3 regions of the Pseudarthrobacter lactosi genome follow, and region 2 is predicted to be linked to each of the others. Evidence: riboswitches for the same ligand, from Rfam matches in the RefSeq annotation. Region 2 holds a riboswitch; each other region holds the start of a gene.
The links. A riboswitch is a leader RNA that binds a small molecule or an ion and turns the genes downstream of it on or off. The one in region 2 is predicted to bind S-adenosylmethionine.

Region 1: it holds a riboswitch for S-adenosylmethionine, as region 2 does, so the genes downstream of both, metX (homoserine O-acetyltransferase MetX) here and ACZY0Q_RS17995 (DUF1737 domain-containing protein) in region 2, are expected to answer to the same signal.
Region 3: it holds a riboswitch for S-adenosylmethionine, as region 2 does, so the genes downstream of both, ACZY0Q_RS05120 (aminotransferase class V-fold PLP-dependent enzyme) here and ACZY0Q_RS17995 (DUF1737 domain-containing protein) in region 2, are expected to answer to the same signal.

What each region holds. Positions count from the first base shown of each region.
Region 1 covers NZ_JBVAYS010000002.1:613,041-622,346, reverse strand. Annotated here, with positions in the region: gene ACZY0Q_RS12700 (DMT family transporter) at 1-243, opposite strand, end outside; gene ACZY0Q_RS12695 (RNA-binding S4 domain-containing protein) at 277-510, shown strand; gene ACZY0Q_RS12690 (alpha/beta hydrolase) at 582-1,232, opposite strand; gene ACZY0Q_RS12685 (SGNH/GDSL hydrolase family protein) at 1,328-2,176, shown strand; gene ACZY0Q_RS12680 (winged helix DNA-binding domain-containing protein) at 2,228-3,454, shown strand; gene ACZY0Q_RS12675 (hypothetical protein) at 3,468-3,998, shown strand; gene metX (homoserine O-acetyltransferase MetX) at 4,082-5,197, opposite strand; SAM riboswitch class IV at 5,210-5,324, opposite strand; gene ACZY0Q_RS12665 (bifunctional o-acetylhomoserine/o-acetylserine sulfhydrylase) at 5,392-6,744, opposite strand; gene ACZY0Q_RS12660 (VOC family protein) at 6,950-7,588, shown strand; gene ACZY0Q_RS12655 (CPBP family intramembrane glutamic endopeptidase) at 7,726-8,505, opposite strand; gene ACZY0Q_RS12650 (histidine phosphatase family protein) at 8,650-9,306, shown strand, end outside.
Region 2 covers NZ_JBVAYS010000004.1:180,364-189,669, forward strand. Annotated here, with positions in the region: gene opgC (OpgC domain-containing protein) at 1-1,605, opposite strand, end outside; gene ACZY0Q_RS17990 (hypothetical protein) at 1,692-2,201, opposite strand; SAM riboswitch class IV at 2,327-2,442, shown strand; gene ACZY0Q_RS17995 (DUF1737 domain-containing protein) at 2,456-2,713, shown strand; gene ACZY0Q_RS18000 (rhodanese-like domain-containing protein) at 2,710-3,123, shown strand; gene ACZY0Q_RS18005 (O-succinylhomoserine sulfhydrylase) at 3,120-4,328, shown strand; gene ACZY0Q_RS18010 (LysR family transcriptional regulator ArgP) at 4,429-5,331, opposite strand; gene ACZY0Q_RS18015 (LysE/ArgO family amino acid transporter) at 5,401-6,024, shown strand; gene ACZY0Q_RS18020 (glutamate--cysteine ligase 2) at 6,060-7,286, opposite strand; gene ACZY0Q_RS18025 (UDP-N-acetylglucosamine 1-carboxyvinyltransferase) at 7,351-8,874, opposite strand; gene ACZY0Q_RS18030 (SIP domain-containing protein) at 8,987-9,306, opposite strand, start outside; gene ACZY0Q_RS18035 (energy-coupling factor transporter transmembrane component T family protein) at 9,285-9,306, opposite strand, start outside.
Region 3 covers NZ_JBVAYS010000001.1:1,102,942-1,112,247, reverse strand. Annotated here, with positions in the region: gene smpB (SsrA-binding protein SmpB) at 1-404, shown strand, start outside; RNA gene ssrA (transfer-messenger RNA) at 492-860, shown strand; gene ACZY0Q_RS05155 (S1C family serine protease) at 1,065-2,045, shown strand; gene ACZY0Q_RS05150 (hypothetical protein) at 2,050-2,187, opposite strand; gene ACZY0Q_RS05145 (hypothetical protein) at 2,269-2,637, opposite strand; gene ACZY0Q_RS05140 (fluoride efflux transporter FluC) at 2,680-3,078, opposite strand; gene ACZY0Q_RS05135 (fluoride efflux transporter FluC) at 3,075-3,494, opposite strand; gene ACZY0Q_RS05130 (metal-dependent transcriptional regulator) at 3,495-4,208, opposite strand; gene ACZY0Q_RS05125 (class I SAM-dependent methyltransferase) at 4,240-4,998, opposite strand; gene ACZY0Q_RS05120 (aminotransferase class V-fold PLP-dependent enzyme) at 5,103-6,527, opposite strand; SAM riboswitch class IV at 6,563-6,676, opposite strand; gene hisN (histidinol-phosphatase) at 6,833-7,645, opposite strand; gene rsgA (ribosome small subunit-dependent GTPase A) at 7,700-8,815, opposite strand; gene aroA (3-phosphoshikimate 1-carboxyvinyltransferase) at 8,799-9,306, opposite strand, start outside.

The sequences.
Region 1 (9,306 bases), on a different contig from region 2:
GAATGCCCGGGTCCGGACCGCCGGCAGGATCCTGGCCAGGCCGGCACGGCCGCTGGGCAGGATCAGGGAGATCAGGATCATCACTACCAGGCCGGTACTGAACCCCACCGCTGCCGCGGCGATGCCGTCGTTGAGCCGGACGCCGAGGGCGCCGTTGATCCGGGCCTGGACGGGAATGGCCAGCCCCGCCCCGACGGCCAGCGGGAGCCCCGCGAACCGCGGCAGCCGTGGGGTGTGGGTCATTGGATTCACCTTCCGTCAGGCATTATTACTTGTATGAGCAACCAGGACATTCAAGAGATCCCCATCCGCGACAGCATGATCCGGCTTGGCCAGCTCCTGAAGCTCGCCAGCCTGGTGGAGGACGGCGTGGAGGCCGCCGAGCTGATCAAGAACGGACTCGTCAAGGTCAACGGCGAGATCGAGGACCGCCGCGGACGCCAGCTGCACAACGGCGATACCGTCACCACCAACGGGCAGACCGTCAAGGTCGTGGCCCCCGAAGCCTGATTCTCGGGCATGACTCGGCCAGGACAACGTCAGCGGCCGGCGGCACTGTGCCGCCGGCCGCCGTCGTACGTTTATTTGTTCAGCACCTCGTGCGTCAGGAACTCGGAGACGTGCCCGATTTCCTGCTGGTTGATGCCATGCCACATGCCCGCGTAGAGCACCTTGGTGAGCTTGACGTGCCCACGCACCCAGCCCATGGTGTACTCGATTTTGTCCGGGGTGATCACGGGGTCCTGCTGGTCCCGGCCCCAGAAGAGCGGCACTGTGCCGTCCAGTTCGACATCTTTGAAGGTGGGGTCGCCGTCCGCGTTGACCACAAAACCTGAGAGCCCGACGACGGCGGCATAGTCAGCGGGGCGCTGCCGGAGCAGCGTGGTGGCCATGGCCATTCCCATGGAAAAGCCGAGCAGCGTCACCGTCGGGTGGTCGGCTTTGACGGTGTCAATCCAGTCCTGCACGTACACGGCTGCGGCTTTGACGGCATCGAGCGTGTATTCGATGGAGGCCGTCAGGGGGAACCACATAAATCCGGGGCCGGTAACAAGGGGCGCCCGGAGTGAGGCAACAACAAAATCCTCGGGAAGCATATCCGCCAGGCTCAGCAAGTCCTGCTCGTTGGCGCCGTAGCCGTGCAGCAGCACCAGCAGCGGCTTTCCGGAGCGCTGGTCCTCCGGCCGGGACCACAGGACAACAGGGGCGGGAAATACTTCGGCGTCAGTCATGGTTTCCATTCTTACAGCTACCCGGTGGTAACTACCTACGGTGGCGTAGCTTGAGAGGGAAGAGGCAGGATAGGACCGTGAATGACGCGAAAGCCATGCAGAGTCCGCCCACGGCCACGGAAGCCCACCCGTGGAGCCGCTACGTAGCGATGGGAGATTCGTTCACGGAGGGCATCGGCGACCCGGACCCAACCAGCCCCGGCGGTTTCCGTGGCTGGGCAGACCGTGTGGCCGAGGAACTGGGCCGGGGCCAGACGGACTTCGCCTACGCCAACCTGGCCGTCCGCGGCCGGCTCCTGCAGCAGATCGTGGACCAGCAGCTCGCCCCGTGCCTGTCCCTTAAACCGGACCTGGTGACCCTATCCGCCGGCGGCAACGACCTCATCAGGCCCGGCGGCGACCCCGACGCCCTCGCCGAAAAACTTGATTCAGTGGTCCAGATCCTGGCCATGGGCGGCGCCACGGTGGTGCTGTTCAACGGTCCGGATACCGGTTCCTCGGTGCTGGGACGGATCCGCAGCAAGGTGGCGATCTACAACGAGAACCTGCGCACCGTGGCGGCCCGCCATGATGCCATCATCGCCGACATGTGGTCGCTCAAGCAGCTGAACGATCCGCAGATGTGGGGCGAGGACCGCCTGCATTTTTCGCCGTTGGGGCACCACACCATCGCCGCCATGGTGCTGGAATCGCTTAACGTGAACCACACCCTCGAGCCGCTCCGGCCCAAGCCGGTGCCGGTCCGCACCTGGCGGGCAGCCCGCTCCGAGGACCTGGTGTGGGCCCGTGAGTATTTTGTTCCGTGGGTGGTGCGGAGGTTGCGCAAGCGTTCCTCCGGCGACGGAATCACCGCAAAACGTCCGACGCCGGGCCCTGTGTTCGGCCCGGGCGTTCCGTTGGGTTCCGGCGAGGGGCCGCTGGGCACCACCGACGCCCGGCGCTAGGGGCGGCCCGGGTGGGTGTGGCACGGCAGCACGGCAGCACGGCAGCACGGCATGATGTGGCACGGCAGCACGGTGACGCAGGCGGCCATGGATCCGGATGAGGTGGTGCGGCGGCGGCTTTATGCCCAGCGGCTGCGCGGGCCCGGCCTGGGCTCCCCGGCGGACGCCGTCCGGCGCCTCCTGGCTGTCCAGGCGCAGGAGTTCCCTTACGCCCGCTGGAGCGTGGTTCAACGGACCGGTCTTGGTTCTGCTTCCGGGGCCTCCGCTGAACGTGGCGCTGGCGCTGCTCACGTGCCCACTGCCATGGACGTGGAGCAGGCGGTGTCCGACGGACGCGTCCTGCGCACCCATATCCTGCGGCCTACCTGGCATTTTGTGCATCGGGAGGACCTTCGCTGGCTCACGGCATTGTCCGCCCCGCGGCTTCACCAGGGTAACGCCGGCATGTACCGGCGGACCGGGATTGAGGCCGACGCCGCTGACCGGAGCGGGCAGGTCCTGGCCGACGCCGTCCGGGGAGGGCGGCACCTGACCCGGGAACAGCTGGCCGTGCGGCTTCAGGACGAAGGGTTCGCGGCCACCGGCTTCGGGCTGGCCTACCTGATCATGCACGCCGAGATCAGCGGCCTCCTGGCCAGCGGGACGCCGGTACGCAGTCGGGGTGGTGCCCTGAAGCAGACCTACGCCCTCTTTGACGAGCGCGTGCCTGCCGGCCCGGCCATGCCGCCCACCCGGGCCGAAGCGCTCGGCGAGTTGGTCCACCGCTACTTCACGAGCCGCGGGCCGGCCACGGTCAAGGACTGCGCCGACTGGTCCGGACTCACCATGGCCGACGTGCGGCTCGGCCTTCAACAGTCCCTGGCGGCGGCTCCCGAGACGCTGGCAACGGTGGTGATCGACGGCGTCGTGCATTATTTCGACGACGGGGCGGACGGCGGCGATGCCACGTCAGCGGCAGGACCGCGGATCGACCTGATCCAGTGCTACGACGAATACGTGATGGGCTATTCAGCCACGCGGCATTATCTGGGAGGCACCGCCCCGGCGTTTCCGGTGGCCGGGGCGCCGATTCATGTGGTGCTGCTCGACGGGCGGATGGCCGGCTGCTGGCGCCACACTTTGTTCGCCGGCCGCTGTGAGCTGGATATCCGTCTGTTCGCTGGCGCGGACCCGGCTCTGGACGCGGCCGTGCAGGACGCCGTGGACCGGTATGGGGCCTTCCTGGGGATCCCGGCCGTCCGTGTGGGCGCCGGGGTTAAGCTGGAAGGACACATATGAGAGGCGCTACACCGTGAACAGCTTGTTTTTCTGGATCATCATTCTGTCCTTCGTGGTACCGATGGCGATGCGGATGTACCGGAAATCCGTGAACAAACGGAACCAGGACCAGAGCTTTTCCGGGCGCTACCCCGAGCAGTTTCCCGGCGGCGGGCAGTACCCGGGCAGCGAACAGTACCCGGGGCCGCAGAGCAAGCAGCCCCGTGACGGCTACACGCAGCAGGACTACATGAGCGGCGGCTACCGCCAGATCATGAGCCCGCAGCCCCTGCCGCCGAGCCAGCCGCTGCCGCCCATGCAGCCGATGCCTTCCGCGGACCAGCAGTTTCCGCCGTACGGCCAGCCGCAACCTGACCCCCAGCCGGCGCCGGAGCAGCGCGCGGAAGCACCGCAGCAGCCTGCCGCCCCCGGCATTCCCCTGCCGCCGTCGGGCCCGCAGGGGTACCGCGCCCGGAAACTGGCCGAACTCGACCAGCAGTACAGCAACGGCGAGCTGGCCATGGAGGACTACATGAAGCGCCGCTCCGACATCATGAACGGCTAACCACTTAACAGCGCGAACGTACAGTTGAGGCCCCGATCCGGGGTCACAACTGTCCGTTCGCGCCTAAGGGCAGGGGCCAGCGCTTAGACCAGGAAGGTGTTCCGGAGCTGGACGCCGAGCTGGCCGATCTCGGTCAGGAAGCCGTCGTGGCCGATCGGAGCCTCAATAACGTGCACATCCACGTCACCCGGGAGCGCAACAGCCAGTTCACGGGATTGGGACGGAAAGTACAGCCGGTCACTGTCCACGGCGGCCACGAAGAACCTGGCGGTGGCCCGGCCCAAGGCTTCATCCAGGGTACCCCGCCCGCGGCAGACGTCGTGGCTCATCAGTGCGTCGGTGATGGCGATGTAGCTGTTGGCATCAAAGCGGCGAACCAGCTTTTTGCCCTGGTGGTCCAGGTAGCTTTCCACCTGGTAGCGGCCCCGCTCCCCCAACGCAGCCGCCTGGAACGGTGATTCCGGGTGCTGGGCCGACCGTCCGAAGCGGCCATCGAATTCCTCGGCGGAGCGGTAGGTGATGTGCGCAATGCGCCGCGCCAGCGCCAGCCCGTCCTCCGGCAGCGGACCGCCATAGTAGTCGCCGTCGTTAAAATTGCTGTCCTGGCGGATGGCGAGCGTCTGGGCCTGGGCGAACGCGATCTGTTCGGCCGTGCTAGCGGCACCGATCGAGATAACGGCGCACCGCTGGACCCGTTCCGGGTAGGTGACTGCCCACTCCAGCGCCCGTGCGCCGCCCATGGAGCCGCCCAGCACGGCGTACCAGCTAAGGATGCCCAGCTGGTCAGCCAGCCTGGCCTCAGCTGCCGTGGTGTCCCGCAGTGTTACCAGTGGGAACCGTGACCCCCACGGCTTGCCGTCCGGGGCAACCGAGGACGGCCCGGTGGAGCCGTAACAGCCACCCACAATGTTGATGGAGACCACAAAGAACCGGTCCGTGTCCACCGGCGCGCCGGGTCCGGCCAGCTGTTCCCACCAGCCGGGCTCGTCACTGTCGCCGCGTGTCACGTGCGTGCTGCCGGTCAGGGCGTGCTCAATCAGGACCGCGTTGGAGCCGTCCGCGTTGAGGGTGCCCCACGTTTCATAGCCGAGGGTGACGTCCGGGAGGTAACCGCCGGCTTCGAGCTCAAGTCCGCCGATGCTGGCGTAGCGGACCACGCCGTTTCCGGGTGCTGCAGTACGGGAAATGGTGATCGTCATGGAAGGACCTTTTCTATGCGCTTGCCCACCGTCAATTGACCGGCAGGCCAGGTCCTCACCCGGGGCACCCCGCCGCAAAAGAGGGTTGCCGGCCAGCAAGCCGGGGCTGTCGCTGGCACTCATGACCTGCTTCGAGTGTACGAACAGCCCCGGCCTATGGCTAAGCGTGTGACTGGTTGTGACTTTACGGAGCCCTACTGCTGCTGGCTTCCCGCGTCTTTGTCAGGGTCCGCCGCACCCTTGGCCGCCCGGAACCCGGCCTCAAGGTCGGCGAGGATGTCATCGATGTGTTCGATGCCCACAGACAAACGCACGAGTCCCGGGGTGACCCCGGCGATAGCCTGCTGCTCGGGCGAGAGCTGGCTGTGCGTGGTTGATGCCGGGTGGATCACCAGTGAACGGACGTCCCCGATGTTGGCCACGTGGGAGTGCAGCTCCAGGGCGTCCACGAAGCGCTTCCCTGCCTCTGCGCCCCCGGCCAGGTTGAACGCCACCACCGCACCAGTGCCCTTGGGCCCATATTTGCGGCCGCGCTCGTACCAGGGGCTGGAGGGCAGCCCCGCATAGGCGACGGATTCGACGTCGTCCCTCGCCTCTAGCCACTGGGCGACGTCGACGGCGTTAGCCACGTGCCGCTCCACCCGCAGGCTCAGTGTCTCCAGGCCCTGGGCGATAAGGAAGGCGTTGAAGGGTGACACCGCCGAGCCGAGGTCACGGAGCAGCTGGACGCGCGCCTTCAGGATGTAGGACAGATTGGCGCCGAGTGCTCCGTCTGCCCCGAGGTCACGGGCGTAGACCAGCCCGTTGTACGTGGGGTCCGGGGTGTTGAAGCCCGGGAAACGTTCCGGGTCCGCGCCGAAGTCGAAATTGCCGGAGTCCACAATCACGCCGGCAATGGCCGAGCCGTGCCCGCCGAGGTACTTGGTGGCGGAGTGGACCACAATGTCCGCGCCCCATTCGAGCGGGCGGATGAGGTAGGGCGTGGAGAGGGTGTTGTCCACCACGAGAGGCACGCCGGCGTTGTGGGCGGTCCGGGACACACCCTCGATGTCCAGCACGTCCTGGCGGGGGTTGGAGACCACTTCGGCGAAGAAGAGCTTGGTATTGGGCTGGACGGCGTCGCGCCAATGGTCCAGGTTGTCAGGGTCGGCCACAAACGTGACGGAAATGCCGAACTTCTTGAGGGTGTGCGCCAGGAGGTTATACGTCCCGCCGTAGAGGCTGGGGCTGGCCACGACGTGGTCGCCGGCTTCGGCGATGTTCAGGATGGCAAACGTTTCAGCGGCCTGCCCCGAGCTCAGCAGCAATGCCGCGAGTCCGCCCTCAAGGCTGGCAATCCGCTGTTCCACAGCATCCTGTGTGGGGTTGCCGATGCGGGTGTAGATTGGTGCGAGCTCCGCGAGGGCAAACCGGTTGGCGGCGCTTTCGGCACTCGGGAAGACGAACGACGTCGTCTGGTAAATCGGGAGCGCCCGCGCGCCGGTGGCGCTGTCCGGTTCCTGGCCTGCGTGGATCTGGCGGGTTTCGAAAGACCATCCGTTCGACATTCAATACTCCTTGACGTGGCGTGGCACTGCTCGGTTGCGTTCAGTGTAGGAAGACTTTCCCTCACGGGAACAGGATTGTGACGAACGTGGTCAGCCGGCCGCTTCTTCTCCCTGCTTTCCTGCGGAATGTCCACTCGTGACGCGACAGATTCCGGTAAGGCTACCCTTAGCTGAGAGCCGGATCACAAAGTGCCAAGATGATGGCATGCGCATGGATCACGTCTCTTACGCCTGTGAACAAGATGGCCTCGTTGCCACCACCGAACGTATTTCGTCCGCCCTCGGCGTTGAAGCCGTGAAGGGTGGCGTGCACCCCCGGTTTGGAACCCGGAACATGATTATTCCCCTAGCCGGCCACAAGTATCTGGAAGTGGTGGAGGTTCTCAACCACCCGGCGTCGGACAAGGCTCCCTTCGGGCAGGCTGTCCGGGCGCGGTCCGAAGCCGGCGGCGGCTGGATGGGCTGGTGCGTCGAAGTGGACGACCTCGCTCCGTTCGAAGACCGCCTTGGCCGTGCCGCCGTCAACGGCAACCGCAAGTTCCCGGACGGCCGCGAGCTGGTCTGGAAGCAGATCGGCATCCTGGGCCTGATCGCGGACCCCCAGGTCCCGTACATGCTCAAGTGGGAGGGTGACCCTGCCCTCCACCCGTCCAACGCCTATGAGAGCCACGTCAAGATGAGCTGCCTGACCATAGCCGGTTCCGCCGAACGTGTGACGGAATGGCTGGGTGAGCCCGTCGAGAAGCCGTTGGAGGACGTAGCTGTTGACTGGGTGGCTCCGCATGGAACCCCGGGCATCCTGTCAGTGACCTTCGAAACCGCTACCGGAGCAGTCACCATCTGATTGCACCTTCCATAGCTTCGGCCGCCATCAGCGGGTGCCAATGATGCCACCCACCGATGGCGGCCGAATTCTTTTAGGCCAGACCTATCGCTAGACCCTATTGAAGACACCTGTGCCGCACGGGAACCATAGCCGTCTTACCCCAGGCCCACCGCCCGGCCGAAGAGGCTGAAGCCGACGAAGGCAACAATGTCCAGCAGGGCATGCGCGATGACCAGCGGCATCACCCGCTTGGTCTTTGTATAGAGCCAGGCAAACACCACCCCCATCACGGCGTTGCCGATGAACGGCCCGAAGCCCTGGTACAGGTGGTAGCTGCCGCGGAGCATCGAGCTGGCGAAGATGGCCAGCGGCATGCTCCAGCCGAACTTGCCGAAGCGGTCCAGGAGGTAGCCCACCACGATGACTTCTTCCACGACGGCGTGCCGCAGCGCGGACAGGATCAGGACGGGGACGGTCCACCAGTACGAGTCGAGTGCGCTGGGGATGATGGCAGTGGTGATCCCGAGGGCACGTCCCGCGGCATAAAGGCCCAGCGAAGGAATTCCGATCAGGGCTGCGAGGCCAAGACCTTGCAGCAGGTCACGGCCCGGCCTGGCGAAGTTGAACCCCAGCTTCCGGAAGGCCGAACTTCCGTGAGCACATGCGCCGGTACTGGATTGCCGCTGGTCCGTGAGGAAGTAGATGACCAGCAGCACTGGCACCAGGGCGAAAATAATATCGAGCAGCTGATAGGTGAGGTCGAAGTATTCGCGCGGGCTCTGTGACCGGTTCAGGGTTGACGTGCCTTCGGCCAGCGGTGCACGCGTCATCTTGTCCAGCAGCTGCACCACCGAGTAGACGGCGGACTGCCCCAGGGAAAGACCCAGCACAATCCAGACTTCAATCCGCAGCCGACGGCGGGAGGGAACCAACATGGTTCCATCTTGCCTGTAGTTTCTGGTTCTTCGCTGATTAGGGTGGCCAGCTCGCCCGAACTCACCAAAAGTGCGAGAGCGTCCGCCAAAAACGCGCCAAAAGTGAGAGAGCGTCCGGGGTGGGGGCACCTATGCTTGGGGCTTATGAGCGCGCCAGGGAAAATCTTCATGATCCGGCACGGCCAGTCCGCGGCCAACGTCGATACGTCCATCTACAACCGGGTCCCGGACTACCGGATTCCGCTGACGCCCCAGGGCCTGGCCCAGGCCAGGGCGGCCGGGGAACGGATCCGCCGTGAGCTGGACGGGCGCCAGGTCTGCGTCTACGTTTCCCCCTACCTTCGGGCGCACCAGACACTGGAGGCGCTCAACCTGGGCAATCTCACCGAACGGGTCATCGAAGAACCGCGCCTCCGTGAGCAGGACTGGGCCAATTTCCAGATCACCGGCGACATCGAGGACCAGAAGGAACTCCGCAACGCCTACGGCCATTTCTTCTACCGGTTCCGGGAGGGCGAATCCGGCTCCGACGTTTACGACCGGATCTCCTCGTTTATGGAGACGCTCTACCGTCATTGGTCCAAGCCGGACTACGCCCCCAACACCCTGCTGGTGACCCACGGGCTCACCATGCGGCTGTTCTGCATGCGCTGGTTCCACTGGTCCGTGGAGTACTTCGAATCACTCAACAACCCGGACAACGCCGCCGTGCGGACCCTTCTGCAAACGGACCTGGGCAAGTACGAACTCGACGTTCCGTTCAGCCAGTGGGTGGACCGCCGGGTGGACGAGACCGTCCTG
Region 2 (9,306 bases):
CAACAGGGAAACCAGGAAAATGCCCACCAGCACTACCAGGGCGGTGACATAGAGCTTGCCCGCGCGCCGTGACGTCAGGTCAACCACCGTGCCGAAGTCGTCCTTGACCCGTGGGCCATAGACCATGCCCACCACCAGTCCGGAGAACAGCACAAACAGCTCCGCGCCCGAGACGAAACCCACCGCTTCCTGGGTCAGGAGCTGGAACAGGGACGTCAGGCCCAGGTGGTTCACCACCACAAAGACGATGGCTGCCCCGCGCAGCAGGTCCACGCGGGCATCCCGGTTTGACGGGTCGTTGTAACCCCAGGCAGCCACGGCGGTCACCCGCCGCGGGACCTGCCACAGGACAACAAGGAAGATGAGCAGGGCCGCGCCCACGCTCCAGGCCGCCACGCCCGTCAGGGTGTTGGCCTGGGCATACTCCTTGCCGGAGACGATTCCCTCGACCGGACCCGTGACGAGGCCGGACCCGTCCAGCCGGGCGCGTGCCGCTGCAGCCACGTCGGCGTTTCCCGTGATGGTCCAGTCGATGCTGGCTACGCCGGTGTCCCTGGTGCTGGTCCGTTCGTCCCAAACCACGGCAGCGGTCTTGCTGAACTGTCCGGACGTCGCAGTTTCGAGTGTCTGGTCCCACCAGCCCCGTTTGATGTCGGCCTCCGCGGCGCCGCCGGCAGCGGGGCTGTAGAAGGCCGCGGTCTGCAGGAGGAACGGCTTGTCCCGTTGCTCCACGTAGGTGGCGTAGAAGTCCTCGTTGCCCACTCCGGTCAGCATGCCTGCCAGTTCCCCAGGGGCGGCCACGGTGTTGACGGCGGCCGTGCCCGCGGTGTCGTCGTGGTAGGCGGACAGCCCTACCCATTCCACGGCGTCGTCCCCGGGATAGTAAGGCGCGTAGGCGCCGTCGGTGCCGTCCCAGGTGCCATCGCCGTTCGTGTCCAACAGGGCCAAGCCCTCGCTGCCGGCAGCGGGGGCATTGCGGTTCCGGTCAAAGGGGTAGTCCCGCCCCAGGAAGGGTGCCCACACCATCACGGTGCCGGCGTCGTCCGTTTCCTTGAACTCCGCAGCCACTGCCCTAAAGGCGGCCCGGTAGGCGGCCGGCTGTTGCCCCCAGTCAAGCCAGCTCCCGTTCATGTCCGGGGCGAAGCGGACCAGCACCTGGCCCCGGAAACCCGCGGAAATCCTGGTGATCTCGGCGGCAAATGACCGGGCGGCGGCGTCGTCGATCTGCTGCAGCGGAACCGTGGGTTTGACGGTGAGCATGGCATGGGAGCCCAGGGCTGCAGCCTGGTCCAGGAACTGCCGGATAGCGGTGGTTTCCGAGGAACGGAAGGGGATGGAAATGTCATGGCCCAGCAGGGCCGGCGTCGCTCCCAGCCGCTCGGCAAAGCTGGCCGCCGAATCCTCGCCCCATTCAAGGACAGCGCCCAGCAGCGGCTTTCCCGGCTCCGGAGCTGTGCTGGCAGCGCGGGCGGTGCCGGCGGTAAGTCCCATCGCCAGGACAGCCAGCAGGACGGTGAGCAGGAGCACGACGGCGGCCCGCAGCCGTGTCTGCTTGGCAGGGCCGGCAAGGCTGGCGTTGCGGGTCGGAGCGGTGGCTGTTGGCATACTGGTGTAATCCCCCAAGAACGGCTGCTTCAAAGACGGTGGCCGGTGCCTCTGCAAACTCTATCTGCCTCCGCCTTTGGTCCGGTTCAGCCCTGCTTAGTCTCGGGTCCCAGGACCAACAGCGGCACGAGCCGCTGCGCACAGGCGACTCCGACGAGGGTCTGCGGTCCGGCCCCCGCCCTGTTGTTCACCCCGGTGTCGTCGCACCAGTCCACGCCATAGGGGTAGGCCGTGACCCCGGCTGTCCCGGGTGCCATGCCAGCCGGGACGGTGAACACCAAAGTGAAGCCGCCGTCGTCGGTCATGGGAGCGAGCTCTTGCAGCACGGTGGTGCCGTACGGATCCAGCAATTCCGCCTGGACCCGCGCGTCGGCGCCGTAGCGGGCATCGCAGGTGGTGTCCGGCGCGCTGACGGTGACCTGGTCACCCGGTTTCGCGGCGGCCGGCGAGATGGAAAACTCCGGCGGCATGCAGGGCGGCGGAGCGAAAATGTCCCGGCAGCCTGTCGCGCCCAGGAGCACCGGCACGGCGCACAGCCCCACGGCCAAAACCCGTGCCCAGGCGCCCGTCAGTGAGTGGCCCCGCATCTTCCCCATGACCCGATTGTCCCGTCGGCGCCCGGGTTACGGAAGCACGGCGGGGTTACGGAAATTCGCGTTGGTTACGGAACATGACGACGGCGGCCGTGCGGCAGAGCGGGGCGGGTGTTACGTTTTTGGGGAGTAATGAGAACCGGCGCCAAGCCCTGACTGGCCGGTCGGCAACCCTCCCTTTCGCGGCGGGGTGCCTCAGGTGAATACTCGGCATATCGACCAATTCGAGCTGCAAGCGTGAAAGAAGGAGTTCCGTCGTGTCTGACGCCCCCGCCCCTGAAGAGAAACTGTTGTACCGGCTTGTCACCGGGCCGGATGACAGGTCTTTCTGTGAACGGATTTCCACTGCCCTGGCCGAAGGGTATGTCCTGCACGGCAGCCCGGCCGCGACGTTCAACGGCGGAGGCGTGATTGTTGCCCAGGCACTGATCCTCCCGACGGCGATCGCCAGTGCGGATGCCGCCGTCGCCACCGCCGTGGAAGACCTCGAGTTCGACGGCGAGGGCCACGCGTGAGCTACGCCGGAGACCTCACCCCGCAGGAAGCCTGGGCCAAACTGGAGCTGGGCGCCATCCTGGTGGACGTCCGCACCGAGGGCGAATGGGCCCACATCGGCATCCCCGATACCAAGGCCACGGACAACGATCCCCTGTTCATTCCGTGGACGTTCCCGGGCGGCATCCCCAACCCGGATTTCATCACTGACCTGACACAGCAGGCGCCGGAGGACGACGGCACGGAGCTGGTGTTCCTCTGCCGCTCGGGCCAGCGCTCCATCGCCGCCGCCGTCGCCGCGACGCAGGCCGGTTTCACCTCCTACAACGTCCTGGAGGGTTTCGAAGGCGAGCCGGACCGGTACGGCGAGCGCACCGTCAACGGCTGGAAGAACCGCGGCCTGCCCACCAACCTTGGAATTGCCAAGTGACCTTCAACGAAGACGCCGCCGGCTGGAGCGCCGAGACGCAGGCCGTCCGAGGCGGGCTGGACCGCACCAACTTCCAGGAAACCACCGAACCGGTCTTCCTGAACTCGGGCTTCGTCTACGAGTCCGCTGCCGCCGCCGAGCGTGCCTTCACCGGCGAGGACGAACGCTTCGTCTACTCCCGGTACGGCAACCCGTCCGTGGCCACCTTCCAGGAACGCCTCCGCCTGCTCGAAGGCACCGAGGCGTGCTTCGCGACGGCGTCGGGCATGTCAGCGGTGTTCACCGCTCTGGGTGCCCTCTTGGCGGCTGGGGACAGGGTGGTTGCCGCGCGTTCCCTGTTCGGCTCCTGCTTTGTGATCCTGAACGAAATCCTGCCGCGCTGGGGCGTGGAAACCGTGTTTGTTGACGGCCCGGACCTGGATCAGTGGGCTGCCGCACTGTCGGAGCCCACCACCGCCGTGTTCTTCGAATCGCCGTCCAACCCGATGCAGGAAATCGTGGACATCGCCGCGGTCAGCGAGCTCGCGCACGCCGCCGGGGCCACCGTCGTCGTGGACAATGTCTTTGCCACTCCGCTGCTGCAGCGCTGCGGCCAGTTCGGCGCGGACGTGATTGTGTACTCCGGCACCAAGCACATCGATGGCCAGGGACGCGTCCTGGGCGGCGCCATCCTGGGCACGAAGGAATTCATCGACGGCCCGGTCAAGCAGCTCATGCGGCACACGGGCCCGGCGCTCTCCGCATTCAACGCCTGGGTGCTCACCAAGGGCCTGGAGACCATGGCGCTGCGCGTGAACCACTCGTCCGCGTCCGCGCTGCGGCTGGCCGAATGGCTCGAACAGCAGCCGGCCGTCAGCTGGGTCAAGTACCCGCTGCTCAAGTCACACCCGCAGTACGAGCTCGCCGCCAAGCAGATGAAGGCCGGCGGCACCGTCCTCACATTGGAACTTGCGACGACGGGTGGCCGCTCGGGCAAGGAAGCCGCCTTTGCGCTGCTGGACGCCTTGCGGATCATCGACATCTCCAACAACCTTGGCGACGCCAAGTCCCTCATCACCCACCCGGCCACCACCACGCACCGTGCCATGGGTCCCGAAGGCCGTGCCGCCATCGGGCTCAGCGACGGCGTGGTGCGGCTGTCCGTGGGCCTGGAGGACGTGGACGACCTCATCGGCGACCTTGAGCAGGCCCTGAAGCACATCTAGTCCTGGTTGGCGCTAGCGTGGCGCGAACGTACAGTTGAGGCCCTGTTTCTATAGGCTTGTAGGGCCTCAACTGTACGTTCGCGCTTAGCTTTGTGCTCGGTCAGGCGCCTGGCTGGCGGAGCTGCCGGGCCGCCGTCTCCCGGACCGCCGCGGAGAGCTGGTTGAGCACCGGCGAGTCGATCTTCCACCGCTGCCAGTACAACAACACGTCCACGGGATCGGCCGGTGCCAGCTCCACGAGGCCGCCGTTCCGGATGTCGGCCAGGCACTGCTGATCCGGCAGGAGCCCCCACCCCAGTCCCAGCCGGATGGCTTGGGCGAACTCGGCCGACGACGGCACATAGTGCCGCGGTGCCGCCATTTCCGCGCCGGTCAGCCTGCGGAAGAACCCGTCCTGCAGGTCATCCTTGCGGTCAAAGTCCACCACCGGAGCCAGGCTTCCTGCAGCAAGTTCCGGCCCGTCGGGCCACCAGCGCAGGAGGTACCCGGGGCTTGCCACCGCGCGGTACCGCAAGGAACCCAGCGGTTCCACACTGCAGCCCTGGACCGGTTCCGGCGTTGCGGTTACCGCGGCCATCACCGATCCTGTCCGGAGGAGCTGGGTGGAATGCTGTTCATCTTCCCGGCGGAGTTCGAAGCACGCGCCGAGGTCCGGCGGAAGACTTGCCAGCGCCGGCATGAACCAGGTGGAGAGTGAGTCCGCGTTCACCACCAAGGGGATGGGCGCCGTCGGCCGGTCCTGGTTCGCCCCGAGCTCCTGCTGGGCGTCCCATTCGAGCTGCCGGACCTGCCTGGCGAACCGCAGGATGGCTTCCCCGGCTGTTGTGGGCCGGACGGGGTTGGTGCGCTGCAGCAGGATCTGGCCGGCCGCGTCCTCCATCGCCTTGAGCCGTTGGGAAATGGCCGACGGCGTGACGTACAGGCTCCGCGCCGCCGCCTCAAGGGTGCCTTCGTCCACGACTGCCGCGAAGGTCCGGAGCTGCTCAAACTGGAACATCTTCATTAGCTTTCCTTAATAGAGATAAGAATATTTAGCTGGAGTAATCCTAGTCCGGCCCGTACGTTGGAGGATATGGATCTGACTGCATTTCTAGGCCCCGCCGCACTGGGTTTCGGCACAGGCCTCGCCCTGATCGTGGCCATCGGCAGCCAGAACGCCTTTGTGCTCCGGCAGGGCATCCGCGGCGAGCATGTGGCCGCCGTCGTCCTGGTCTGCAGCGTCTCCGATGCGCTGCTCATCGCCGCAGGCATCGCCGGAGTGGGGGCGCTGCTCCAGTCGAGCCCCGTGGTCGTGGACGTGGTTCGGTTTGCCGGAGCCGCCTTCCTGGTGGGCTACGGCGTCATGGCCGCGCGCCGGGCGATTCGTCCGGGGGCGTTGACGGCATCGGGGCGGCAACCCGCCGTCGGCCTCGGCGCCGCCCTCAGCACGGTGCTGGCCTTGACCTGGCTCAATCCCCACGTCTACCTGGACACCGTGCTGCTGCTCGGATCGGTGGCCAACCAGCAGGCGCAGGATCTGCGGTGGTGGTTCGGGGGCGGAGCCATCGCCGCCAGCATTGCCTGGTTCAGCGCGCTGGGTTTCGGCGCGCGGGCCCTTCGGCCCTTCTTTGCACGGCCCTCGTCGTGGCGCATCCTGGACGGACTCGTCGCCGCTGTCATGCTCACGCTGGGGATACGCCTGGCGATCGGTGCGTGAAGTCGTTTGATTCTTGACGCGAAGGTCCCGGGAAGTCAGGACTGGCGCACGCGCAGCAACTCCGGGACTTCGTCCGCCTCCAGCAGCCCGGAGGTGCCACGCATGGTGACACCCACGGCGTGGGCAACTACGGCCCCCAGCCCGCCGTCGTCGGGCGCTGATTTTTCCATCACCGCGTCCCGCACCCTGCGCTGTTCGGTGGAGCCGGTGCCGCGGGCAATGATGTCCTCGACACCTTGCCGTGCCAGGGAAAGTTCGTCCTGCTCGGCGAGGACAGGCGCCAGATAATCCACCAAAGACCGGACGACGTCGACGGCGGGCGCCGGCCTGAACGTGCCAAAATCCAGCAGCTCGCCGACCAGGCCACTGCTGCTCGCCTGCCAGGCCGCCATCCGCAGCAGCACCGTGGGCACCGGGGCCGGTTCCACGCCGTCGCGCCATTCACGGCTGGCCGACTCCACCAGGGCCCGGACCAGGACGGCAATGAGGGCCGCGTCCTCGGCGCGGAGGCAGACATCGGCCACGCGGACCTCAACGGTGGGATGGTTCCGGGACAGGCGGGCATCAAAGTAGATCATGCCTTCATCCAGAAGCACGCCACTGTCCAGCAGACGCGTTACGACCCTCCGGTATGCGGAGTAGGTGCTGAAAATGGCCGAGGGTCCGGACATGGGCCACCGATTCCAGGCCTGGGTGCGGTAGCTCTCGAATCCCGTGGGCATCCCGTTCCAGAACGGCGAATTCGCGCTCAGTGCCGTGAGGACTGCCAGCTTGTCCCGGATCCTGTCCAGCACGGCCACGCCCTCGTCCTTGGATTCGATGAACGTGTGGACATGGAAGCCGCAGGTCAGCTGCTCCTGCGCGGTCAGGCCGAAGCGTTCGAGCATCCGGGCATAGCGGGCGTCCGGGGTGGTGTGGCTCGCCAGGCCAAACGGAGACGTGGCCAGCGCGGCGACCCTGGCACCGTTCTTAATGGCCGCCTCGTCCGCCAGCAGCCGGCCGGCCCGGATCTGCTGTAGCAGTTCTGCATACTCGAGGCAGGGCCGGGTCTGGGTCTCGATCTGCTCAAGCTTCAGCTCGGCAGTCAGGCCGGTCCCGTCGTCGTGAACGGTTATTTCCTTGGCTGCCAGCGCCAAGGGATGTTCCGGGGCATCGTCGGCGGCCATCCGCCGGCCGGACAGCATCGCATCCGCGAGGGCAAGCGGCTCACCCGTGTCCGGATCAACGATCAGGAGCTCTTCCTCGACGCCGAATGTACGCATGCTTATATTGTGCGGCAACGGGCAAGGACGTGGCAGTCCGCGGGCCGGCGGATTCTGCCGTGCGCTAGTCCTGGAAGTACTCCACCTTGGCGCCGATGGTGTTGAGCCGTTCCGCCAGGTCCTCGTAGCCGCGCTCGATCACGTAGATGTTCCGCAGCTCCGAGACTCCCCGCGCCGCAAGCATGGCCAGCAGCAGGCAGGCAGCGGGGCGGAGTGCCGGCGGGCAGCCCACCTCGGCGGCCCGCCACTTCGTGGGGCCGTTGACGTAGATCCGGTGCGGGTCCAGCAGCTGCACCTGGGCGCCGAGCCGGTTGAGTTCGGTGAGGTAGATGGCCCGGTTCTCGTAGACCCAGTCGTGGATCATGGTCTGGCCATGGGCATTGGCGGCGATGACCGCGAAGAACGGCAGGTTGTCGATGTTCAGGCCGGGGAACGGCATGGGGTGGATCTTGTCCTCCGGGGCCCGCAGCTCGGACGGCTTGGTGGTCACATCCACCAGCCGTGTGCGGCCGTTGCGCGCCACGTACTCGCCGGAAATCTCCAGCTGCTGGCCCATCTGCTCCAGCGTGGCCAGCTCGATCTCCATGAACTCGATGGGGACGCGGCGGATAGTCACCTCTGAGTTGGTGACGATGCCGGCGGTGATGAGGCTCATGGCCTCAATGGGGTCCTCGGACGGGAAATACTCAATGTCGACGTCGATGAGCGGCAGCCCGGTGATCTTCAGCGTAGTGGTGCCCACGCCGTCGATCTTCACGCCCAGCATCTCAAGGTAGAAGCAGAGGTCCTGGACCATGTAGTTGGGGCTGGCGTTGCGGATGACTGTGGTGCCGCGGCGGTGCGCCGCTGCCATGATCGCATTCTCGGTCACGGTATCCCCGCGCTCCGTCAGCACAAAGGAGCGGTCGTGAGTGTCCGGCGGCGGAGCCTGCACGGCGTAGAAACCGGCAGTCGCTTCCACTGTGAGACCGAACTGGCGCAGCGCCTGCATGTGCGGCTCAACGGTGCGCGTGCCCAGGTCGCACCCGCCGGCATATGGCAGGCGGTATTCCGCGGATTCGTCCAGGAGCGGGCCCAGGAGCATGATCACGCTGCGCGTGCGGCGCGCGGCGTCCACATCCATGGCGTCGAGGTCCAGGACGGCGGGGCGACGGAGCTGGAGGTCTGAGTCGTTGAGCCACGTGCATTCGACGCCGATGCTGGTCAGGACCTCCACAATCCGGTTGACCTCTTCGATCCGGGCGAGGCGGCGCAGGACGGTGGTGCCGCGGTTGATCAGGCTGGCGCACAGCAGCGCCACACCGGCGTTTTTGCTGCTGTTGACATCCACTGCCCCGGACAGCGTGCGGCCGCCTTCGATCCGCAGGTGCGTCATCTGCGGTTTGCCCACTTTGACGATGCTGCGGTCGAGAATCATTTCAAGCCGCTGGATCATTTTCAGGCTCAGGTTCTGCTTGCCCTGCTCCATCCGCGCGACGGCGCTTTGGCTGGTTCCCAGCGCGCCGGCGAGTTGGCCCTGGGTCCATCCCTTCTCAGTCCTGGCGTCCCTGAGTGTGGCGGCGATATGCTCGGCGGTTTCCTGAATCATAGGTAAAAAATATCACAGGTGAGCTATTAAGTGGTGTTTCGAAGTCCCATGCGCGGCATGGCGGCCAGAATACCCGCCCCATGCGATATTCGACAAACCGCGCGGTGAGGCCCTACGTCACCCGCCAGTACCCCAACGCGTTGATCCGCTGCTTGTCCACGCCAAGAACCTTGCGCAGGTGCCTGACGATAGCCCGCGTGCTGGATGCCTCGCAGGCCACCCAAAAGTAGTCCTCGCTCACCGAAACAACGTCCGGCGTCAGCGCGTCACAGACCTCATCCACCAGCGCAGCGCCGTCGCGCGTGCGCGGAATCCAGCTGACGACGTCGGACCCTCCGGTGCGCAGCTCCAGCGACGGATCGGCGTCGTGCTGGTATTCACGCCAGGCGGTTACCCGCAGAGCACGCCAGCTACCGCCAGACGAAGTTCCAG
Region 3 (9,306 bases), on a different contig from region 2:
TGGATACCTACGAGGCCGGCATCGCCCTGATGGGTACCGAGGTCAAGTCCCTGCGCGAGGGCCACGCTTCCATGGTGGACGGCTTCTGCACGTTCTACGACGACGAGCTGTGGATGGAGGGCATCCATATCCCCGAGTACAACCAGGGGAGCTGGACCAACCACTCCGCACGCCGCCGTCGGAAGCTGCTGCTGCACCGTGAGGAGCTCAACAAGATCTCTGTGAAGATCCGCGAGTCCGGTTTCACTGTGGTTCCGCTGCAGCTGTACTTCCTCGACGGGCGGGCCAAGGTGGAAATCGCGATCGCCCGCGGTAAGCGGGAGTACGACAAGCGCCAGACCCTGCGTGAGCAGCAGGACAATCGCGAAGCCCTTCGCGAGGTCCGCGAACGCAACCGCCGGTAGGAATGTTTTCCGCCTGGCATGCGTTAGGATAGGTAGTCCGGCAGGGATTTGTGCCTGCACAGCCCGGCCGGTTTGAAAACAAAATACGGGGATGATCGGTTTCGACGATGTTAGTCGCGACAGGTGAAGCGGGCCGAGGATGCAGAATTATCTCGTAAACGCTGTCTGCAAACCAATAAGTGCCAAATCAAACCGCACTGACTTCGCTCTCGCTGCCTAAGCAGTAAGACAGTCCGTCAGCCCGAGGTTGCTATTGCCCCGGATCCTGGCGTCATTTAGATAGCCACTGCTGCTTGCCTCCGTCATCGGGGCAAACGGGACTCTTAGATGACTGGGCCCGGATCAGCCACCTGTTTGCAGGAGGGCTGGGGCCGAGAAAATCCGACGCAAACTGCGCCCGGAGAAGACCTGTCAACACGACATCGGACGGGGGTTCAATTCCCCCCATCTCCACATTTTGAATGTCGTAAGACATTGCCAGAAGACCCGGACCTTGCGTCCGGGTCTTCTGGCATTTAAGCCCAGTGTTAGGCGCTTTGTTCACCGACGGCGTAGCCGTTCCGGGACTACCGGCCGCCCCAGGGTGGTTGTCGCCAATAAGCTCCGGCACAGCACACGAGCTGGAAGCCGGAGGCAGCAACGCCAGCCAGGAGGTGCGCCATGGACCCGGCGCGGGAACACAACTTTGCAGCGGCCGACGACGGTCCGCTGGACTCGTATTCGGAGACCGTCATGCGCGTGGCCGAGATGGTCACCCCGCATGTTGCGGCTATTGAAATGACCGGCAACCGCCGCAACGGCCGTTTCCGGATGGGCGCCGGTTCGGCGGTGCTCTTCACGGAAGACGGTTACCTGCTGACCAATTCACACGTCGTGGCCGGCACGCACCAAGGCCACGCGGCCTTTGCCGACGGCAGCAGGACCGATCTTGAGCTGGTGGGGGCGGATCCTCTGTCTGACCTCGCGGTGGTCCACGGCCGGGCTCCGAAGGTGGCCCCGGCGCAGTTCGGCGATGCCGAGAACCTCCGGGTTGGCCAGTTGGTCATCGCGGTGGGAAATCCCCTGGGCTTGGCCGGATCCGTTACGGCAGGCGTGGTCAGCGGCCTGGGCCGCGCCATTCCGGTGTGGTCCAGCGGCAACCGGCGCGTTATCGAGGACGTCATCCAGACCGATGCGGCACTCAACGCAGGCAGTTCCGGCGGGGCCCTGGCAGATACCCACGGACGCATCGTGGGAATCAACACCGCAGTGGCCGGCGCTGGGCTGGGCCTGGCCGTGCCCATCAACACCACCACGCGGCGCATCATCTCGGCGCTGCTGAAGGACGGCCGAGTCAGGCGCGCTTATCTCGGCGTTGTCAGCACGCCCTTCCGGCTCAACGCCAGCGCGGTGATCAGGACGGGACAAAGGGACGGGCTGCGCGTGGTGGAGGTCCTGGCCGGTTCGCCTGCAGATCGCGGGGGCCTCCGGGCGGGTGACGTCATTCTGACAGCCGGAAGCCGCCCCGTCAGCAACGCCGAGAGCCTGCAGAAGCTGCTGTTCGCCGATGCGATCGGCCAGCCGCTGCCGATTCGGGTGCTGAGGGACGGCCAGGAAGTGGACATTGTGGCAGTGCCCGAAGAGATGGCCGGGAACGGATAAACCGCTACCGGCGCTTCTTCAGGTGCGCTACCGGGTCCTGCGGGCCTTCAATCGGACTCTTGGCCTTCTTGTCCGCGCGTTTTTCCTTGATGGTTTTGACCGGCTTTTTGTGCAGCTGCTGATGTGGTGACTTGTCCGGCATGGCGTGCTCCTTACAACGGGGGACGGGCTGCGTCCCACTTCGTAAAATACGCCTGTTCAGCCCCGAATGTAATGCCCCGGATCAGTCCGGGACTGCAACGTCCGCAATGCCCACAAAACGGGTCCCGACGCCGTCGAACTCGCTCCTGATAAGGCCCGCCCGCAGCGGGGGCACCTCTTCCGGGGAATGGTGCTCGCACACCACATACGTGAATTCCGGCCACCATTTCTTGGGCCGGGCCGCTTCCTCATAGCCGCAGACGGCGCATTCCAGGTGCACCCAGACCGGACGCTTGCCGGTCCTGTTGGCCCGCGACTGGATCAGCCATGCCGGCGGGTTGTCCAGGATGTCGCCCAGCTCCGCCTCGGTCATTCGTTTCGGGATGCCATGGCGTTGGGCCATTTCCATCGGTACATCAAGGGCAATTGCCGCGTCACGTCTGCTAATCATCAGAGTCAACGATACGGGACTCGGCCAAACCCGAAGAGCGTCCTACGACGCCAGCGCGATGCCCACAGCCGCCGCGGCAACCCCGGCGGCCAGGTTGGCTCCGACGTTCAGGACTGCCGCTCCGAACCGCGACTCACTCAAGAGCCGCACCGTAGCTGTGGTCCAGGAGCTAAATGTCGTGAGGCCGCCCGCAAGGCCGGTGGCGACGGCTGCCTGCCACTCAGGTGCAAGGCCGAGCCGCCCCGTGATGCCGATGGACAGTCCAATGATCAGGCACCCCGTGACGTTGACTGTCAGCGTGGCCCACGGCCAGTGCCGCGGAGTACTACCGCGGCCGGCAGCGCCGCGCAGCCCCGAATGGCGTGCGAACCAGCTGTCGACGGCGAAGCGCAGCAGGGCGCCGGCCATACCGAACACTCCCACCAGGACGGCGCCCATCATGCCGCCGCCCCCAACCGATCGGCGAGCAGCCGCCCTGCCCGCCAGCCACCGGCCGCGGCGCCCAAGCCCAAGAGCACGGACAGCCCCAGGTAAGCCATCCACACCGGATGTTCGCCGGCACGGGCCAGCTGGTCAATGGAGAAAACCACCGCTGAAAAAGTGGTGAATGATCCCAGGAGCCCGGGCCCGAGGCCGGCGCGGAGCCAGAATGCCGTCTCCGGACGGGCCATCCACACCGTAGTGAGGGCGGCCAGCACAAAGCTGCCCGCCACATTGATTCCCAGGGTTGTCCAAGGCATTGTCCCCGCGGTTTCCGGAAACGCGAGTCCCAGCCCGTACCGGAGTTCCGTTCCGGCCAGGCCGCCAACCGCAACGGCCAGCCAGGCCCGCCACTGCGGCACGCGGGTGTTCATCATTCAGCTGCCGCTGAGGGTGCAGCCGGTGTGGGGGTGGTCGCTGTGGACCCAGAGCGCAGCGGTGACTTCATCCGCGAGATCGTAGTCCCGTTTCCTGCCGGCGGTACTGATCCGCACCACCAGCGCGCCGCCGAACGGCTTCCGGCCCACTACCTCCACCTCTGCATCGAGATCGATTTCCTCGGCGGAAAGATACCGGAGCAGATCCGGGTTCTCGTCGCTGATGCGGGTGATCCGGCCGGTGTGCCCGGGATCGAGTTCGCCGAGGAGATGGGCCGGTGGCAGCAGCACCGTGCCGTCCGCGGCGGGGATCGGGTCGCCGTGCGGGTCGCGTTGCGGGTTGCCGAGTTTCGCGGCCATGCGCTCGATAAACGTGTCCGACACCGCATGCTCCAGCAGTTCGGCTTCGTCATGGACTTCGTCCCAGCTGTAGCCGAACTCCTGCACGAGGTAAGTCTCAATAAGGCGGTGCCGCCGCACCATGGACAGTGCCAGCCGGACACCGGAGTCCGTGAGGGTGATGGCGCTGTAGGGCTTGTGGTCCACCAGGCCCTGGTCCTTGAGCTTGCGGACCATCTCCGAGACCGAGGAATTGGCCACCCCCAGGCGCTGCGCGAGCTGGGAGGACGTAATTGGTTTGTCCTGCCACTCCGTGAAGCCGTAGATGACCTTGACGTAGTCCTCGATCGAGGAGGAGGGCGCGCTGGTCTTCACGCCTCCAAGCCTACCCGGTGGTCCGCGCCCGTTACGCCTTCGTAGCCCGCCACGTCAGCGTCAGGTACGGCAGGCCGATGTCCTCTTCCACGCCGTGCCCCAGATGTTCGTGCAGATACCAGTCCAGATTGGCCAGGACCTTGCTGCGGGTGGCTTCGCCGGCGCGCAGGTAGTAGCTGCGGGACTTCGTCAGGTCCATGATCTCCGCCGTGCTGAGGCTGTCCTCCCACCGCGTCACATGGCTCTCGAGGCCTTCAAACTCCGGTCCCACCACCGGGCGGAACCCGGGCTTGTAGACGTCGCCCGCGTGCATGATGCGGGACAACCGGTGCACCCACGGAACGGACGTGTCCAGCTGGTTCCAGATCAGCCCCACCGTTCCGCCGGGGCGCAGGAGCCGCGCCAGTTCGGTACTCGCGGGCAGCGGATCGCACCAATGCCAGGCCTGCGCAACGCTCACGACGTCGAACGAGGAGTCAGCGAGTCCTGTGGCCTCCGCGGTCCCCTGGGTCGTGTTCACCCCCGGGTAGTGTGCCCGCAGCTGGTCAAGCATGTCCGGGGACGGGTCCACGGCGGAAACCCCCAGGCCGCGTTCCAGCAGCAGTGCGGTGAACTTCCCGGTCCCGGCGCCCACGTCCACTGCGTCCGTGGCACCTGCCGGGATCAGCCAGTCCGCTGATTCGGCCGGGTAGCCAGGACGCACACGCTGATAATGTTCGCCGCCGTCCTGGAAACTCTGCCCGAGTTCCAGGCGGCGTCCGTGCTCAAGCCTGGGGCCACCCCGTGCCACGTGCGGCCTCCTTCAACTGTGCCCATCGGTATCCTTCGAATTTACCGCATGGGCCGCCACCAGGTGGGCAGCAGTCAGGTCAGGAAGCAGGGACGAAAGGGTGCTCAGTCGTCAAGGCACGGAGCTGCACCGGCAGTGCCGGGCGTGTTGGGCGCCCAGTGCGGGTACGTTCGGGTGTCGTTGGCCGGAACCCAGCGCCCCGCGTCCACCACGTAATCCCAGCCCAGGCCGGTCCGGCGAAGTTGCTCCAGTCCGGCGAGGAGCCGCTGGGCATCCTCCAGGCGGGATCCTACGCCGAAGCTGGCCCGCAGCGAACCCGAGGGAAGGCCGAGCCGCTTGAGCAGCGGGTGCGCGCAGAAGCGGCCGTCCCGGAGACCAACGCCGTGTTCGGCCGACAGGTAGGCGGCCACGAGTCCGGCGTCGTACCCTGCCACGGAGAAGTTCACCACGCCGATGGTGCCGGTTTCAGCGTCCGTATCCGAGAAGATCTGATGCACAGTGACGCCGTCGATCTTCCCTAGCCCGTCCACCAGGAATGACCTGATGGCCGCTTCGTGGGCGTGCCAGCGGTCGTGGTCCAGGGATGCGATGACCTGGGTGGCTCGGGCCAGCGTGGCCGCGCCCAGGACGTTGGGGGAGCCGCCCTCGTGCCGGGCCGGACCGGTGGCCCAGCTGACGCCGTCGAGCCTGGCCTCGCGGACGGCGCCGCCGCCGGCCAGATGGGGAGTGCCTGCGTCGAGCCAGTCGGTGCGGCCCACCAGTACCCCGGAGCCGAACGGCGCGTAGAGCTTGTGGCCGGAGAAGGCGAGGTAGTCGACGTCGTCGGCACTGATATTGATGCGCCGGTGCGGCGCCAACTGAGCGGCATCCACCACGATCCGTGCGCCGTACTGATGGGCGAGGGCGGCCAGGGCCTTGACCGGGAGGATCTCGCCGGTGACGTTGGAGGCACCCGTGATCGCGAGGAGGCTCACGTTGCCCTGCTCAAGCTCGGCACGGAGGACCTCGAGCGTCCCCACGATGGTGTCCGCTGCGACGACGCTGCGGTGCGGGACGCCCTGCCACGGCAGCAGGTTGGCGTGGTGCTCGATGTCCAGGTAGAGGACATCGCCGTTGGGCCGTCCGTCCGTCGCCGGCAGGCAGCCCGCCAGCAGGTTGAGCGAGTCGGTGGTGTTCCGGGTGAAGATGACGGAGTCGTCCGGGCGTCCGCCCACAAAGTCGCGCACGATGTTCCGGGCGTTCTCATAGACGGAGGTGCTGATCTGCGATGCAAAGCCGGCGCCGCGGTGGACGCTGGCGTAGAACGGCAGGATCTCGTTGAGGTAGGCCGACACCACGGAGAGGGCAGGAGCGGAGGCGCCGTAGTCCAGGTTCGCGTAGCGGACGTGGCCGCCCTGGATCAACGGTGCCTGGATTTCAGCGCCGGTGACCGCGGAAAGGGGCCGCCCGGCTACGGCGGCGGCATCCTTGAACAGCGAAGCGGCGTTGTTGGGAGAAACACTGCTGGGGGAGACGGTGGCAGTTGTCACGGAGACCTCACTCTAAAAGGACTCCCGGTACCGGGAATCCGCGCTTGCCGTGTCCCTTCCGGACCGGCCTGGTCGTCACCCGGGGCACCCCACCGCGAATGGAGGGTTGCCGGCCAGCAAACCGGGGTTTAGCGCTGGCACTCGTGACCTGTTAAGAGCGTAGAACATGCGCCGGGGGGAGAAGGAAGCCCGGCTCAATGTTAAGGGCTTTGTTACGTGCGTTTGAGGAAGGGAACATTTGTCGAAGATACGACGGCGGACACCCCCATCAGGAGGTGCCCGCCGTCGATAATTCGAAAATTGACCTAAAGGAGGTCGTCCAGATCCGGGTTAAGCCGTTTGAGGACCTCTGAATGCAGGATGGAATTGGTGGCCAGCGCGTTGCCGCCGAACGGTCCGTCCTGACCCTCCAGGGAGGTGAAGCGGCCGCCGGCTTCCACCACGATGGGCACCAGGGCAGCCATGTCGTAGAGGTTCAGCTCCGGCTCGCAGGCAATGTCCACGGAACCTTCGGCCACCATGCAGTAGGACCAGAAATCACCGTAGGCGCGTGTGCGCCACACCTCTTCGGTCAGTCCCAGGAACTCATCCAGGTTGCCGCGTTCCTTCCAGCCGCCCAGGCTGGAATAAGACAGGGAGGCATCCGAAAGTTGGGAGACGTCCGAGACCCGGAGCCGCGTTGCGGCGGCGAGCGACTTGCCCATGTAGGCGCCGGAACCCTTGGCGGCCCACCAGCGCTTGCCCAGCGCGGGGGCGCTGACAACTCCCACCACGGGTTCGCCTTCGTCCACGAGGGCGATCAGGGTGGCCCAGACCGGGACGCCGCGGATGAAGTTCTTGGTGCCGTCGATGGGATCAATGATCCAGCGGCGGGAGCCGTGGCCGGAGCTGCCGAATTCCTCGCCCAGCACGGCGTCGCGGGGACGCGAGCGGGAGAGCTGGCCCCGGATGGCTTCCTCCGCGGCCTTGTCCGCGTCCGTGACCGGTGTCAGGTCCGGCTTGGTCTCGATGCGGAGGTCCAGTGCCTTGAAGCGGCTCATGGTCTGGTCGTCCACGGAATCGGCCAGCACATGGGCAAGGCGCAGGTCATCGTTGTAGCTCGAAGCGGGTTGGATCATGGTTACAAACTACCGTCTCAGGGCCGTGGGGTTGGGGACGTCGGCTTTAGGCCGCTAGCCTATGCTGCCCAGTTCCTTGGTTTCCTGGCCCACCAGGCGGGGATCCGTGCCGAGTAGCCGGCGCAGTGACGCAAGCCGGGCCGGGCCGGTGGGGCCTGCTTGACCGGCCGCCACCCAGGCGTCCACTCCACAGTTGACGGCCGCCGTGTTGTGCTTGCAGCCACGCTCGCACGCATCCGTGCCCGGCTCCAGGTCCGGGAAGGACCGCAGGATCCGGTCCGGGTCCACGTGCGCCAGCCCGAACGAGCGGATGCCAGGGGTGTCGATGATCCAGCTCCCGGCGGGAGCCCCGGTCAGCTTCAGGGCAAGGGCCGACGACGACGTGTGGCGGCCGCGGCCGGTCACCGCGTTCACTCCACCTGTAGCCCGTTCGGCCCCGGTGAGCGCATTGACCATGGTGGACTTGCCCACGCCCGAATGCCCCAACATGACCGAGACCTTGCCCTCGAGGTACGCGCGGAGCTGCGAGACCGCATCCCCGTCCAGGCGGGCAGAGAGGCCGTCATCGGAGCGGGCATCAATACCTGAGGCCTCGGAGTCTGACGTGCGGCTGATGATTACCGGGAAGTCGAGGTGCTCATAGTTGGACAACAGTTCCGCGGGATCCTTGACATCAGCCTTGGTGACGAGCAGCAGCGGCTCGATGCCGGCGTCGTACGCGGCCACCAGGGCGCGGTCAATGAACCCGGTGCGTGGCTCCGGGTTTGCGGCGGCCACTACCACCACCAGCTGATCGGCGTTGGCCACCACCGCACGTTCGATCGGATCAGTGTCATCGGCGCTGCGGCGCAGCAGGGTCCTGCGGTCCTGGATCCGGACCAGCCGGGCCAGGGTGTCGGGCTCCCCGGAAACATCGCCTACAAGGGAGACGAAGTCGCCGGCCACCACGGGGGAGCGGCGCAGTTCGCGGGCCCTCGCTGCAATGATGATCCGCTCCTCGCCCGAGTCCTCTCCGACGACGGCGGTGTAGCGGCCGCGGTCCACGGTGATGATGCGGCCCGTGACGGCGTCATCGTGGCTGGGGCGGTCCTTCGTGCGCGGCCGGGAGCCCTTTTTGCTGGGCCGGATCCGGACGTCGGACTCGTCCCAGGAATCAGTGCTGCGTGCCACCAGCGGAACCTTCCGTGGCGTCGCCGGCGGCCGCGCCCTGGGCGAGCATGTCCGCCCACATCTGCGGGAATTCCGGCATGGTCTTGGCCGTGGTGGCGATGTCCTGGACCTCGATGCCGGGAACGGCGAGGCCGAGGATGGCGCCGGCAGTGGCCATCCGGTGGTCCGCGTAACTGTGGACGACGCCGGCGTGCAGCTTTGCCGGGCGGATCACGAGGCCGTCGCTGGTCTCTTCCGCGTCGCCGCCGAGGCGGTTGATTTCGGTGACGAGCGCGGCCAGCCGGTCTGTTTCGTGGCCGCGAAGGTGGGCGATGCCGGTCAGCCGTGAAGGTCCACTGGCCAGGGCGCAGAGGGCCGCCACGGTGGGCGCGAGCTCGCTGGTTTCGGCAAAATCTGCACCCTTGATTTCTGGTCCGCCGGTGACGGTCAGGATGCCGTCAGCCAGACTGACTTCTGCGCCCATGTCCGCCAGGATGCTGCGCCAGAGATCT